DNA from 2 places in the Mesorhizobium sp. USDA 4413 genome. Region 2 is predicted to be linked to the other one. Evidence: predicted binding sites of a transcription regulator. Region 2 holds the regulator's gene; the other holds the start of a gene.
What was found. Region 2 encodes PhoB, which activates phosphate uptake and scavenging genes when phosphate is short. Its sites were predicted from a motif close to TGTCATNNANCTGTCAT; they were not measured.
Positions count from the first base shown of each region.

Region 1: ppk2 (polyphosphate kinase 2) is a predicted target of PhoB. The motif match lies at 3,680-3,696, and genes of this name have one in related genera.

Region 1 covers NZ_JBVPRP010000001.1:4,031,210-4,038,294, reverse strand. Annotated here, with positions in the region: gene ACVMIM_RS19615 (DUF2066 domain-containing protein) at 1-568, shown strand, start outside; gene hemB (porphobilinogen synthase) at 803-1,834, shown strand; gene ACVMIM_RS19605 (dihydrofolate reductase family protein) at 1,976-2,620, shown strand; gene ppk2 (polyphosphate kinase 2) at 2,664-3,584, opposite strand; gene ACVMIM_RS19595 (aldo/keto reductase) at 3,843-4,886, shown strand; gene ACVMIM_RS19590 (glycosyl transferase family 90) at 4,883-5,854, opposite strand; gene ACVMIM_RS19585 (GntR family transcriptional regulator) at 5,970-6,635, opposite strand; gene ACVMIM_RS19580 (MFS transporter) at 6,753-7,085, shown strand, end outside.
Region 2 covers NZ_JBVPRP010000001.1:195,230-202,314, reverse strand. Annotated here, with positions in the region: gene pstA (phosphate ABC transporter permease PstA) at 1-700, shown strand, start outside; gene pstB (phosphate ABC transporter ATP-binding protein PstB) at 697-1,500, shown strand; gene phoU (phosphate signaling complex protein PhoU) at 1,521-2,228, shown strand; gene phoB (phosphate regulon transcriptional regulator PhoB) at 2,245-2,934, shown strand; gene ACVMIM_RS00990 (ROK family protein) at 3,103-4,347, opposite strand; gene xylF (D-xylose ABC transporter substrate-binding protein) at 4,717-5,757, shown strand; gene ACVMIM_RS00980 (sugar ABC transporter permease) at 5,979-7,085, shown strand, end outside.

The sequences.
Region 1 (7,085 bases), 3.8 Mb from region 2:
CCAGTCCTTCCGCTATCGCGACCGACTCGAAGGCATCCCGATCCATGACGAGCAAGGCACGCATGACAGGCCGCACGACCTGACCTGCATCTACAGGCCGGCCGTCGTCGACAAGCTCCTGGCGCAGCTCGGCAGCAGGCCCTGGCTCGGCGAGCGACCTGTGATCGCCGTCTTCATGACCGCCGAGCAAGGCTCGCGGCATTTCGTGCTGACGGCGGATGAGGATCAGGGCAAGATGATGCGCGAATCCTTTTCCAACGCCACCTTTCCGCTGCTGATGCGCGTCACCTTTCCAAAGGCCGCGCAGCTTGGCGGTCTCGATGAGAAGGCGCTCTCGGAGGCCGATATGGCAAGGCTCGACAAGCTCGCGAAAAAGGCGGGGGCGGCCCGGGCGCTCGCCGGCAGCATCGTGTGGAGCGACAAGGATCTGGGCTGGGTCGCCGACTGGCGGCTGGCCGACCGCGGCAAGACCTATCGCTGGCAGGTGCGCGGCGTCAGCTTCGACGAGGCCTTCCGGGTTGCGATCAGGGGCGCTGCGCAGATCTTGTCGGGGCACGGGCAGCCCTAGGGCAGCTTGATATTCAGGTGATGCCGGTCTGCAAGCGGCGGCTTCCTGCGCTTCCGGTACGCTCTCGGGTACCCGAACGTACGCTCCGTTCCGGTTCTCGGCGGCCACCGTTTTCGACTCGGCCTGACCTGAATCTCAAGCTACCCTGCCTCGGCGCGTGACTGGCACAATCGTGTCGCATTGGTCAGCGGCGAAGACGCGTGGTAAAAGCTAGGCCAAACGAGAGTTTCGGCGATGAACAAATTCACCCCTGCAAAGCCTGCCGGCGCGCGCAGCGTCGACGAGATCACCGGCAGCCGCCGGCTCAGGCGCATGCGCAAGGCCGACTGGTCGCGCCGGCTGGTGCAGGAGAACCAGCTTTCGGTGAACGACCTGATCTGGCCGATCTTCGTCATCGACGGCAAGAACACGCGCGAGCCGATCGCCGCCATGCCGGATGTTTATCGCCTGTCCGTAGACCTCGCGGTGAAGGAAGCCGAGCGCGCGGCCAAGCTCGGCATTCCGGCCATTGCCACATTCCCCAATGTCGAGCTTGCGCTGCGCGACCAGACCGGCTCGCACATCCTCGACCCGGACAACGTCATCAACCGCGCCACGCGCGCCATCAAGGACGCGGTGCCGGAGATCGGCATCATCACCGATGCCGCGCTCGACCCCTTCACCAACCACGGCCATGACGGCATCCTGCGCGACGGCATCATCGTCAATGACGAGACGGTGGAGCAGGTCGCCGCCGCGGCCGTCATCCAGGCAGCGGCCGGCGCCGACATCATCGCGCCTTCGGACATGATGGACGGCCGCATCGGCGCCATCCGCGACGCGCTCGACGCCAACGGCTTCCGGGACGTGGCGATCATGTCCTATGCGACGAAGTTCGCTTCGGCCTTTTACGGGCCCTACCGCGAGGCGGTCGGCACCGCCGGCCTGCTCCAGGGCGACAAGAAGACCTATTACATCGACCACGCCAATTCGGACGAGGCGGTGCGCGAGGCCGAGCAGGACCTCGCCGAAGGCGCCGACATGCTGATGGTGAAACCCGGCCTGCCCTATCTCGACATCATCCGCCGGCTGAAGGACGAGCTGCAGATGCCGACCTTCGCCTATCAGGTGTCGGGCGAATATTCCATGATCAAGGCAGCTAGCGCCAATGGCTGGATCGATGGGGAAAAAGTGATGCTGGAATCGCTGCTTTCGCTGAAGCGCGCCGGCTGCGACGGCATGCTGACCTATTTCGCGCCAGTGGTGGCGCAGATGCTGAAGGGGTAGCCTCCCTCCCGACTGATCTGATGCTGCTGGACGGCCGGCCTATTCTGCCGGTGGATTTTGTTCGCCCGGAGAATACCGATTGCAAAATGCAATCAGTTAAGCTATTCCGCTTGCATATCACAACCGATCGGGAGGAAATCCGTGTCCAAGCTCCGTGTAAATTGTTTTACGCTCTCGCTCGACGGCTACGGCGCTGGCCCCGACCAGAGCCTCAATAACCCGCTCGGCGTGGGCGGCGAAAACCTGCACAAATGGATGATCAAAACCCGCTCGTTCCACCAGATGATCGGCAAGGAGGGCGGGACGACGGATACCGACGACGATTTTGCCGTACGCAGCTTCGAGAATGTCGGCGCCTGGATCCTCGGCCGCAACATGTTCGCGCCGAGCCGTGGCGAATGGCCGGACGACAATTGGAAAGGCTGGTGGGGCGCCAACCCGCCCTATCACGTGCCAACCTTTATTCTGACGCATCACAAGCGCGCCCCAATCGAGATGGAAGGCGGGACGACGTTCTACTTCGTCACCGACGGGATCCGTTCGGCGCTCGAACAGGCGAAGGCGGCGGCCGGCGGCATGGATGTGCGGGTCGGTGGCGGTGTCTCGACCGTCCGTCAATATCTGCAGGAGAAGCTCATCGACGAGATGCATCTTGCTGTCTCGCCGCTCCTGCTCGGCTCCGGCGAGCATCTGTTCGCCGGCCTCGACATGCTGAAGCTGGGATATCGCTGCACCGGGCAGGTGGCGACCGCCGATGCGACACATGTGATGATCGGGCGGGCGTAGCGCCCTTTCCTGCTCCAGTTGTCGTGGGAGAAGGAAAGCCGCCTCAATATTTCTGCGGCACGTAGAGCTCGCGCGGCAGCACCTGGCGCTCGTAGTCCGGGTTGAAGACACGCTCCGGCAGCGTGATCTCCTCATGCGGCACTTCCTCATACGGCATTTGCTGCAAGAGATGGTCGATGCAGTTCAGCCGCGCGCGCTTCTTGTCGTTGCCCTCGACGATGAACCAGGGCGCTTCCGGAATGTTGGTGCGGGCGAAGGTCTCTTCCTTGGCCTTGGTGTATTGCTCCCAGCGCACGCGCGACTGCAGGTCCATGGGCGAGAGCTTCCACTGCTTCATCGGATCGTGGATGCGCATCAGGAAGCGCATCTGCTGCTCCTCGTCGGTGATCGAGAACCAGTATTTCACCAGCGTGATGCCGGAGCGGACCAGCATGCGCTCGAATTCCGGCACGTCGTGGAAAAATTCCTCGACCTGATCCGGCGTGGCAAAGCCCATCACGCGCTCGACGCCGGAGCGGTTGTACCAGGAACGGTCGAACAGCACGATCTCGCCGCCTGCGGGCAGATGCGGCACGTAGCGCTGGAAATACCATTGCGATTTCTCGCGCTCTGTCGGCGCCGGCAACGCCACGACGCGGGCGATGCGCGGGTTGAGCCGCTGCGTGATGCGCTTGATGACGCCGCCCTTGCCGGCGGAGTCGCGGCCCTCGAAGACCACCACCAGTTTCTTCTTGTGGTAGGCGACCCATGACTGCAGCTTGATCAGTTCGGACTGCAGCCGGAGCAGCTCGCGGAAATAGGTCATCCGATCGATGGAAGGCGGATGCGACTTCTTGTAGATCTTGGCGATCTCGAGCGAGAGCGCCGGTTCGGAAATCTCCAGCTCATAATCCTCGTCGAGCGTGTCCTCGAGTTCGGCTTCGAGCCAGTCCTTCGCCCCGGAATTTGTTTTGAGTTCGTTCATCGCGCAGCTCCTGCCTGCCAGTCACCTTCGCCTCCGATGCGCCCCGGCCGCGACCGCAACGCAACTCCGTAAGCCGACTGAGATACAGAGGCGCAATGACGGTTTTATTGCAATCGGCCGCCCACGCGGAGCGATATAGCCGATATGTGATCGACCCGTATCGATAGCGGGGCGCGGCGGGAATTGTCCTACAAATCCCCTCGCCTCTTTCGGGGCGCTCGCCACGGCGCTTCTTCAAACAAAATCGCGAGGACCGACATGGAATACCGCACGCTGGGCCGATCCGGCTTGAAAGTCTCGACATTCACGCTTGGCACCATGACCTTTGGCGGTACCGGCCCGTTCGCCGCCGTCGGCAGTTCCGACCTCGCGGAGGCCAGCCGCATCATCGACACCTGTATCGATGCCGGCATTAATCTCATCGACACGGCAAACGTCTATTCCAACGGATTGTCGGAAGAGATCATCGGCGAGGCGCTTGGCGGCAAGCGCAAGAACGACGTGCTGATCGCCTCCAAGGCGCGCATGCGCATCGGCACCGGCCCCAACGAGGAAGGCCTGTCGCGCCATCATCTGATCCGCGAATGCGAAAAGAGCCTGAAGCGGCTGAGGACCGACGTCATCGACATCTACTTCGTCCATCAGTGGGATGGCCTCACGCCGGTCGAGGAGACGATCGCGGCGCTCGACACTTTGGTCAACCAGGGCAAGATCCGTTACATCGGCTGCTCCAACTGGTCGGGCTGGCAGGTGATGAAGGCGCTTGCCGTCAGCGACAGCCGCCACCAGGCCCGTTTCGTCACCCAGCAGATCCACTACACGCTGGAAGCCCGCGAGGCCGAATACGAACTGTTGCCGATTTCGGTCGACCAGGGCCTCGGCGTTCTGGTCTGGAGCCCGCTGGCCGGTGGCCTGCTCTCCGGCAAATACCACCGCGACAGCCCGACGGCGCGCCAGCTCGGCGGCTGGACGGAGCCGCCGATCCGCGACGAGGACCGTCTGTGGCGCATCGTCGACGTGCTCTCCGACATCGGCAAGGCACGGGGTGTCTCAGGAGCGCAGGTGACGCTTGCATGGCTGCTGGGCCGTCCGGCGGTAAGCTCGCTGGTGATCGGCGCCCGCAACGAGGCGCAGCTCAAGGACAACCTCGCCGCGGCCAGCCTGTCGCTCTCCGACGAAGAACGACAGCGCCTTGACGCGGTTAGCCGGCCGCCGGTGCTTTATCCCTACTGGCATCAGCAGTTTACCGCCAGGGACCGGTTTGGGCCGGCCGATCAGGTGCTCGACCGCTCCCATGCCTAGCCGGCGATGAAGCGCCAGACTTCCGGGTCGGGCTTTATCTGCCCGCTCAGCACGAAATATTTATAAAGGACGAGCAGCGAGATCGCCTGCTCGTCCTGCTCATTGCCGAATTTGCGGCAATAGGCGTTGGCGGCGGCGGTTATCCGTCCCGCCTCGGCGGGATGTTTTTCGAAATAGGCGACCTTGTCGACCAGGTCGGAGAAATCCGGCTGCAGCGGCACGTAATGGACGTTGGGCTCGACCTGGGCTTCCGCAAACCAGGTTTCGTAGGTCGGTTCCGGCATCAGGCAGAGCGAATTGGAGCTCATGATCCATTTCAGATTCGTCGCGACATCGTTGCCTTCCAGCGAGACGATGTAGCGATAGCGCCGCTGCTGCTCGATGTTCAGGAACGGCTTGCGGTATCCGTCGGGCGCATCGGCCCTGTGGGAACCCGCATCGCAAATCGGCAGGTCGGCGGCTTTTTCCACGAAGCGAGTGCGAAGCGGATTGTTGAGATGACCGCGCCAGACCACCATCGGCCGTTTGTCGGCGAAAGACAAGCTGTCCGGCGGCATGTAGAAGTGACGGAACTTGTTCAGCTTCATCAGCACGGCGTTCGCGTTGTCGTCGCCTATGGGCCGGTCCTTGACGATCCTCGGGAGTTCCGGAACGCCGACGACGTCGCCGAACTCGAAGTCGATCAGCAGACCGGGATCGAAATAGCGGGCGAATTCCTTGAGGTCGTAATAATACATGCTGGAAGAGGTCGGCAGCTTGCCGACGGCTATGGCGTCCGGACTGGGCACGAACGGCTGTTCCAGTTTGTTGTAGTAGTTCAGTCGCTCGCGAACCGTCTTGCCTGAAAGCCTCGCCTGCTCAAGCCGGCTGGCGAGGCGGTCGCGGAACAGCGATTGCGGTGCGCGGTCGCGCGCCAAATTGCGCGCGTAGTAGAACAGCTTTGCGGCGGTTCGGGAGAGTGTGGCCATGCGTCCGCGAGTTCAGCAAGATAGTCAATGGTAGTCGGCCTTCATCCCCCTCGCCTCCTACAGCATTCTCTCGGCCATGTTGCAAGCCTGCTAATGCGAATGGCCACAAGGCAACTTAGGCCGCGACGACGGCGAACCCTCTGGCGCGCAAGCCGCGCCGGTCGTCATGCAAGGAGCTGACAAGCCGATCGCGACTGCCCGCGATGTGAGCCGAAAGCAGCCGCGCCGCTTCGTCGGCATCGCCGCTCCTGAGGGCCGCAAGGATGGCGTGGTGCTCGGCCCAGGCGCGGCTGAGCGCCTTCTCGTCCCGCACCTCCAACCAACGCGCGCGCGACAGCCTGATCATCGCGTCGCGAACGGCCCTGAGCAGGAACTCATTGCCGGACAGCCTTGCCAATTCGATGTGGAAATCCAGGCCGACGCGATGCCATTCTTCACGCGGCGTCTCGGCGTGGCAGGAATCGAGCATCGCCGCAATCACATCGATCCCGCTGCGGTCTTCGAGCGCCGCCGTCAGGCGGACCGCAGCCACCTCGACCGCTTCACGGTAGACGGCGATCTGCCCAAGTTCGGCAAGATTGATCGGCGCCACCGTCCAGCCGCGGCCGTCGCGGCCGATCAACCCTTCCGTTTCCAGGCGCAGCAGCGCCGCCCGCACCGGGGTGCGGGAAGCGCCGAACCGGCTCTCGATCCAACGCTCGGTCAAACGTTCGCCCGGGCCGATCTCCAGCCCGAGGATCATCTCGCGAAGCTGCCTTTCGACATTCTGCATCTGCGACATTTGTCGTTCCGCTCTTCAAAGCCGCATTGACAGCGGCAAGTGCCAGGGTCCATGACGGACCCCGACTTGGTATCCCAAGTTGGTATTCGTAACAACCCCAGCATTGGCATGCATGACATGGCGCCCAGCGAATCCGAACAAAGCGGCTTCAACATCCATTGGCGGCGCAACCTCGCCGTATGCTTCGCCGGGTCGTTCAGCACGCTTGTCGCCATGACGCTGCTGCTTCCGTTCCTGCCGCTTTATGTCGAGCAGCTCGGCGCCGACGGCCACGCGGCGATCGTGCAGTGGTCGGGCATCGCTTATGGCGCGACCTTCTTCGCGGCCGCGCTGGTCGCGCCCTCGTGGGGGCGGCTTGGCGACCGCTACGGCCGCAAGCTGATGCTGGTGCGCGCTTCGTTCGGCATGGCGATCTGCATGTCGCTGACCGGTATGGTCCAGAGCGTGTGG
Region 2 (7,085 bases):
GGTGTTCACGGAAATGACGCCGCCGCCCGGCGATGCCGGCGGCCTGCTCAACGCCATCTATGGCAGCATCATCATGACGATCATCGGTATCGTCGTCGGCACGCCGATCGGCGTGCTGGCCGGCACCTACATGGCCGAGTACGGACGCTTCTCGCGGCTCACGACGGTGGTGCGCTTCATCAACGACATCCTGTTGTCGGCGCCGTCGATCATCGTCGGCCTGTTCGTCTATGAGCTGATGGTGCGGCCGATGGGGCACTTCTCGGCGATCGCCGGCGCCGTCGCGCTGTCGATCCTGGTGATCCCCGTCGTGGTGCGCACCACCGAGGACATGTTGAACCTCGTGCCCAACGCGCTGCGGGAGGCCGGCACCGCCATCGGCGCGCCGCGCTGGGTGGTGATCCGCTCGGTCGCCTACCGCGCGGCGCTGTCCGGCATCGTCACCGGCATCCTTTTGGCGATCGCCCGCATCTCGGGCGAGACGGCGCCGTTGCTTTTCACCGCGCTCAACAACCAGTTCTGGTCGAGCAATCTCAATGCCCCGATGGCCAGCCTGCCGGTGACCATCTTCCAGTTCGCTCTCAGCCCTTACGAGGAATGGCAGCAGCTGGCCTGGACGGGCGCACTCATAATCACCCTGACGGTTCTCGGGCTGAGCATCTTCGCCCGTAGCCTGACCGGACGCAGAGAGGACAGATGAAACCGATGTTGTCCACCGACCTTAACGCACCCGATGCCACCGTCGAGAAGGCCAAGATCGAGGTCAAGAACCTCAACTTCTACTATGGCCAGTCGAAGGCGCTGAAGGACATCAACCTGTCCCTGCCCGAGCGCAGCGTGACGGCCTTCATCGGCCCGTCCGGCTGCGGGAAGTCGACGCTGCTGCGCGTCTTGAACCGCATCTACGAGCTCTATCCGAAGCAGAGCGCCGAGGGCCAGGTGCTGCTCGACGGCAAGAACATCCTCGACCGTTCGCAGGACCTCAACCTGTTGCGCACGAAGATCGGCATGGTGTTCCAGAAGCCGACGCCGTTCCCGATGTCGATCTATGAGAACATCGCCTTCGGCGTCAGGCTCTATGAGAAGATCAGCAAAGCCGAGATGGACAACCGGGTCGAGTCGGCGCTGAAGCGCGCCGCGCTCTGGAGCGAAGTCAAGGACAAGCTCAATGCCAGCGGCCAGAGCCTCTCCGGCGGCCAGCAGCAGCGGCTCTGCATCGCCCGCACCGTGGCGGTGAAGCCCGAGGTCATCCTGCTCGACGAGCCGGCCTCGGCGCTGGATCCGCTGTCGACGGCGAAGATCGAGGAACTGATCGACGAATTGCAGGCCGACTACACGATCGTCATCGTCACCCACAACATGCAGCAGGCGGCGCGCGTGTCGCGGCAGACGGCGTTCATGTATCTGGGCGAGCTGGTGGAGTTCGACCGGACCGAGAAGATCTTCACCTCGCCCCGCGAGAAGCGCACGCAGGACTATATCACCGGCCGCTTCGGCTGAGCTCATACGAGGACATCATCATGGCCGAACATACCGTCGCCTCCTTCGACGAGGATCTGAGGCAGATCAGCCGGCTCATCAACGACATGGGTGACCTTGCCGGCTCGATGGTCGGCGCCTCGACCAAGGCGCTGCTCGAAAGCGACAATGCGCTGGCGCAGCGCGTCGTTTCCGACGACGCGATCATGGACGCAAGGCAGCGCGAGCTCGACGACCGCGCCATCACGCTGATCGCCAAGCGCCAGCCGATGGCGGACGATCTTCGCAACGTGGTCGGCTCGATCCGCATGGCGGGCGACCTCGAGCGCATCGGCGATCTCGCCAAGAACATCGCCAAGCGCGTCGGCTCGGTCGGCGTCAGCGCCGCGCCGCGCGACCTCACCCACTCGATCGATTCCATGGCGCAGATGGTGCTGATCCAGGTGCAGGGCGTGATCCAGGAATATACGGTGGGCGACGCTACGGCGCTGGCCAAGCTTCGCAACGACGACGAACGCATCGACGTCAAATACACATCCGTCTTCCGTGAGCTGTTGACCTACATGATGGAGGATCCGCGCAACATCACCGCTTGCACGCATCTTCTGTTCTGCGCCAAGAATCTGGAGCGCATTGGCGATCATGTGACCAACATCGCCGAGAACGCCTATTATGTGCTGACCGGCACGCAATTGCCCGCCAACCGTCCGAAGCAGGACGAGACGGCAATGTCGGCGCCGGCGGCCTGACGAAAAGGTTACCCCGATGATCGCGCCACGCATCATGGTGGTGGAGGACGAGGAGCCGCTGGGGGTGCTGCTCCGCTACAACCTCGAATCCGAGGGTTACCAAGTCGAAGTGGTGACCCGCGGCGACGAGGCCGAAATCCGCCTTCAGGAAAACGTTCCCGACCTGCTCGTGCTCGACTGGATGGTGCCGGCGGTTTCCGGCATCGAGCTTTGCCGGCGCCTCAGGATGCGGCCCGAGACCGAGCGGCTGCCGATCATCATGCTGACGGCGCGGGGCGAGGAAAGCGACCGCGTGCGCGGCCTTTCGACCGGCGCCGACGACTATCTGGTCAAGCCGTTCTCGACGCCGGAGTTCATGGCGCGCGTCAAGGCGCTGCTGCGCCGCGCCAAGCCGGAGGTGCTGTCCAGCGTGCTCAAGGTCGGCGACATCGTGCTCGACCGCGAATCGCACCGCGTCTACCGCAAGAAGAGCGAGATCAGGCTCGGCCCGACCGAGTTCCGGCTGCTCGAATTCATGATGCGGCATCCCGGCCGCGTGTTCTCGCGCAGCCAGCTGCTCGACAATGTCTGGGGCGAGACGATCTATATCGACGAGCGCACCGTGGACGTCCATGTCGGGCGCCTGCGCAAGGCGGTCAACAACGGCCGCATGCCGGACGTGATACGTACCATTCGGGGGGCGGGCTACGCGATCCGCGAGGACTAGGGATATCCTGATATTCAGGTGATGCCGGCCTGCGAATGGCGGCTTCCTGCGCTTCCGGTAATCACGTATCCAAAAGTACGCTCCGTTCCGGTTCTCGGAATCCACCATTCTCGACTCGGCTTGACCTGAATCTCAGGATATCCCAGCGCTCGCATTTTTCGGTCCTACTTAGGCCACGTTCTTCCCGACGGTGCCGGTTCTTGCCTGGCCTCCCGGCGCGAAAATCTCCTGGTCGACGAAGGTCAGCGCGCGCATGGCGCAGCCTTCGCGGATCAGCGGCAGCTCGTTCGGCTCGGTGTCGAAGGAGATCGATTCGGAGTGCTGGCCGCCGGCGGTCTGGGCGATCGCCTCCCTCAGCGCGGGCTCGATCAGGTCGAAGGCGGCCGCGCTGACGCCGACCATGGCGACGGGCGCCGGGTCGATCAGCGCGAACAGGCTGCCGAGGCCGAAGCCCAGCGCCTCGCCGGCCCGGCGATAGGCCTCGCGCTCGGGGCCGTCCTGTTGCCGGGCCTTCGCGGCAAGCGCGCGCATGTCGGCGTCGCCGACATCCGTCGGCGCGGCATCCTCGCTTATGCCCATGGCGCTGCGCCAGATGGCGTAATTGCCGGCATAGGCCTCGACGCAGCCGCGCCGGCCGCAGCGGCAAAGCGCGCCGCCGGGCCGGTGGATCATGTGCCCGAACTCACCGCCCGAGGAGTGCGTGCCGGTGAACAGCGCACCTTTCAGTACCAGACCCATGCCGATGCCGTGCGACAAGAGGATTGCGATGAAGTCGTCGCGATAGCGTTCAGGATCGCGCCATTGCAGCGCCACCGCCATCATGTTGCAGTCGTTCTCCATTGTGGCGGGGATGCCGAATTCCTTCTCCAGGATGTCGGCAAAGGGGATGTCGGTCAGCGGCGTGATCGGCGACCACAGCATGACGCGTGAATGGGTATCGGTGATGCCCTGAATGCCCATGGCGATGCGGGCGACGCTGCCGACGTCAAGGTCGGGATCATGCAGCCGGCGCCGGACGATCGCCAGGCATTCGCCGATCAGCTCGTCGCGCGGCATGACGAGCGTGTCCAGGCGCAGCTGCTCCTCGGCAACCACCTGGCCGGCATAGTCGATCACAGCGACCGACAGGAAGTTCAGCGACAACACCACGGTCAGCACAGCGGCGGCTTCGGGATTCAACGCCAGGCCGATCTGCGGCCGGCCGCGTTTCAACGCCGTCGGCTCGCTGGCCTTGCTTTCGCTGAGAATGCCCTCCTGGATCAGGTCGGCGGAGATCGCCGAAATGGTTGAGTGGCTAAGCCCGGTGGTGGCGGCAATCTCCGTGCGCGACGGCTGGCCGGCGCGGCGCACCGCCGAAATCACCATGGCGCGGTTGCGCCGGCGCAAATCGTCGTGGCGGATTCCCACCGACATTGTCTCGCACGTCCTCCCGAGTCATCGCGGCCTTGTGATGATGCCATGGCCTGTCGCTGACACGCTAGACGGTTCACCATTTACCGAAAACGGCGAACCGTTCGTCTTTTTGGTCCGACGCAATTCCGGGCGGAAAAACCACTGCGCACTTTTCCTGGGATTGCTTGTCGATTGTGGCAGAACCCCGGGTCCATGTCATTATTTATTGCGGACGCCGAAAAAAATACCTGAACCCATCAAAACCCATCAAGATCGCGGTTGACAGCGTCGTTTTACTGGACCACTATTTTTTTGAGGCTCGAAAAAAAGCCTCTGTACCGGCCTTCGGGCCAGTCTGGGTCGCGCCATACGGAGCGCAGGGAGGATATCATGAAGAAATTCGCAGCCGCCATCCTGGCGGGCGTTGCCATGTCGCTGACGCTGGCGTCGGTCGCCGAGGCGAAGGACAAGGTGATCGGCGTGTCGTGGTCGAATTTCCAGGAAGAGCGCTGGAAGACCGACGAAGCGGCTATGAAGGCCGCCATCGAGGCCGCCGGCGACAAGTATATTTCGGCCGACGCGCAGTCCAATCCGGGCAAGCAACTGACCGATGTCGAAAGCCTGATCTCGCAGGGCGCCAATGCGCTGATCATCCTGGCGCAGGATGCCTCGGCGATCGGCCCGGCGGTGCAGAAGGCGCTCGACGAGGGCATCCCGGTCGTCGGCTACGACCGGCTGATCGAAAACAAGGACGTGTTCTACCTGACCTTCGACAACAAGGAAGTCGGCCGCATGCAGGCCCGCGAGGTGTTCAAGGTGAAACCCGAAGGCAACTACGTCTTCATCAAGGGCTCGGGCGCCGATCCGAACGCCGACTTCCTGTTCTCGGGTTCCATGGAAGTTCTGAAGGACGCGATCGACAGCGGCAAGATCAAGAATGTCGGCGAGGCCTATACCGACGGCTGGCTGCCGGCCAACGCGCAGAAGAACATGGAGCAGTTCCTGACCGCCAACGACAACAAGGTTGACGCGGTCGTGGCGGCCAATGACGGCACCGCTGGCGGCGTCGTCGCTGCGCTGACGGCTCAAGGGTTGGCCGGCACCGTTCCGGTCTCCGGCCAGGATGGCGACCACGCGGCGCTCAACCGCATCGCGCTCGGCACGCAGACCGTGTCCGTGTGGAAGGACGCTCGCGAGCTCGGCAAGAACGCCGCCGAGATCGCTTCGCAGCTCGCCGACGGCAAGAAAATGGGCGACATCGCCGGCGCCAAGGACTTCACCACGCCTGGCGGAAACACCGTCAAGTCGCTGTTCCTGACGCCCGTCGCGATCACCAAGGACAATCTCAACGTCGTCATCGACGCGGGCTGGATCAAGAAGGACGAAGTCTGCGCGGGCGTGCCCGCCGGCAGCGTCAAGGTCTGCAACTGAGTTTGCCGACTTTCGACCGAAATCCTGCGCCGCAGGCTGGAGCGGTTCAATGAACCGCTCCAGCTCTCTGCTGCCGCAATCCCGGACGGAAACCCGCTTACGCGCCTTTCCCGGGATTTGCTTTAAAGCCGCGGCGTTTTCTCAAAAGATTTGTGTTTCCGCCTCTGGCGGATAGCTTCTAGGCTTGGCCAGGCATCCGCGCCAGCCGGCGGGAGGAAATCATGACCGACACGACGTCCATGCAACCGGCGGACACCGCGCGCGCGTCAGAACTCGGCGCCGTCGCCAGGTTCCTGAAGGCGACCGAGCTCGACACCCGCATGCTCGGCATGATCGGCGCGCTGCTCCTGATCTGGATCGGGCTGCATGTGATCTCCAGCCTGCGGCTTGGCGTCAATCCGCTCGACTTCGACAGCCGCACCTTCCTCACGCCGCGCAATCTCTGGAACCTGTCGGTGCAGACGTCGGCCGTGGCGATCATGGCCTCCGGCATGGTGCTGGTCATCGTCATGCGCAACATCGACCTGTCCGTCGGATCGGCCGAAGGCGTGATCGGCATGGTCATGGGCTTTGCCCAGGCGCATTTCCTGGTTCGCTTCGTCGGGCTTGAGCTCGGCAACCCGTGGATCTGGGTGCTGGCATTGCTGATCGGCCTGGCGCTCGGCCTCATCATCGGCGCCTTCCAGGGCTTCATCATTGCCTATCTCGAAGTGCCGGCCTTCATCGTCACGCTAGGCGGATTGCTGGTATGGCGGGGCGCTGCCTGGTGGGTCACCAGCGGCCAGACCGTTGCGCCGCTCGATGCCACCTTCCAGTTGATGGGCGGCGGCCCGGCGGGCTCGATCGGCGCCACATGGAGCTGGGTCGTCGGCATCGTCGCCTGCCTGGCTGTCATCTTCATGCATTTCAACGGCCGCGTCCAGCGCAAGCGCTTCCGCTTCCCGCTGCGCCCGGTCTGGGCCGAGACGCTGCTTGCCACGGTCACCTGCGCGATCATTCTGGGTGCCGTGTGGCTCGCCAACTCCTATCCGTGGCCGGTCGGCATCGTGAACCGCTACGCCGCCGCCAACAACATCACTGTCCCCGAAGGCGGGCTGTTCATCGCGCATGGCATCGCCATTCCGGTGCTGATGGCGGTCGCCGTCGGCCTGATCATGACCTTCGTCACCAAGCGCACGCGCTTCGGCCGCTATGTCTTTGCCATCGGCGGCAATCCGGAAGCGGCTAACCTCGCCGGCATCAACACGCGCTGGATCACCATGAAGGTGTTCATGATCATGGGCGTTCTGGCGACGATCGCGGCGGCGATCTCGTCGGCCAGGCAGAAT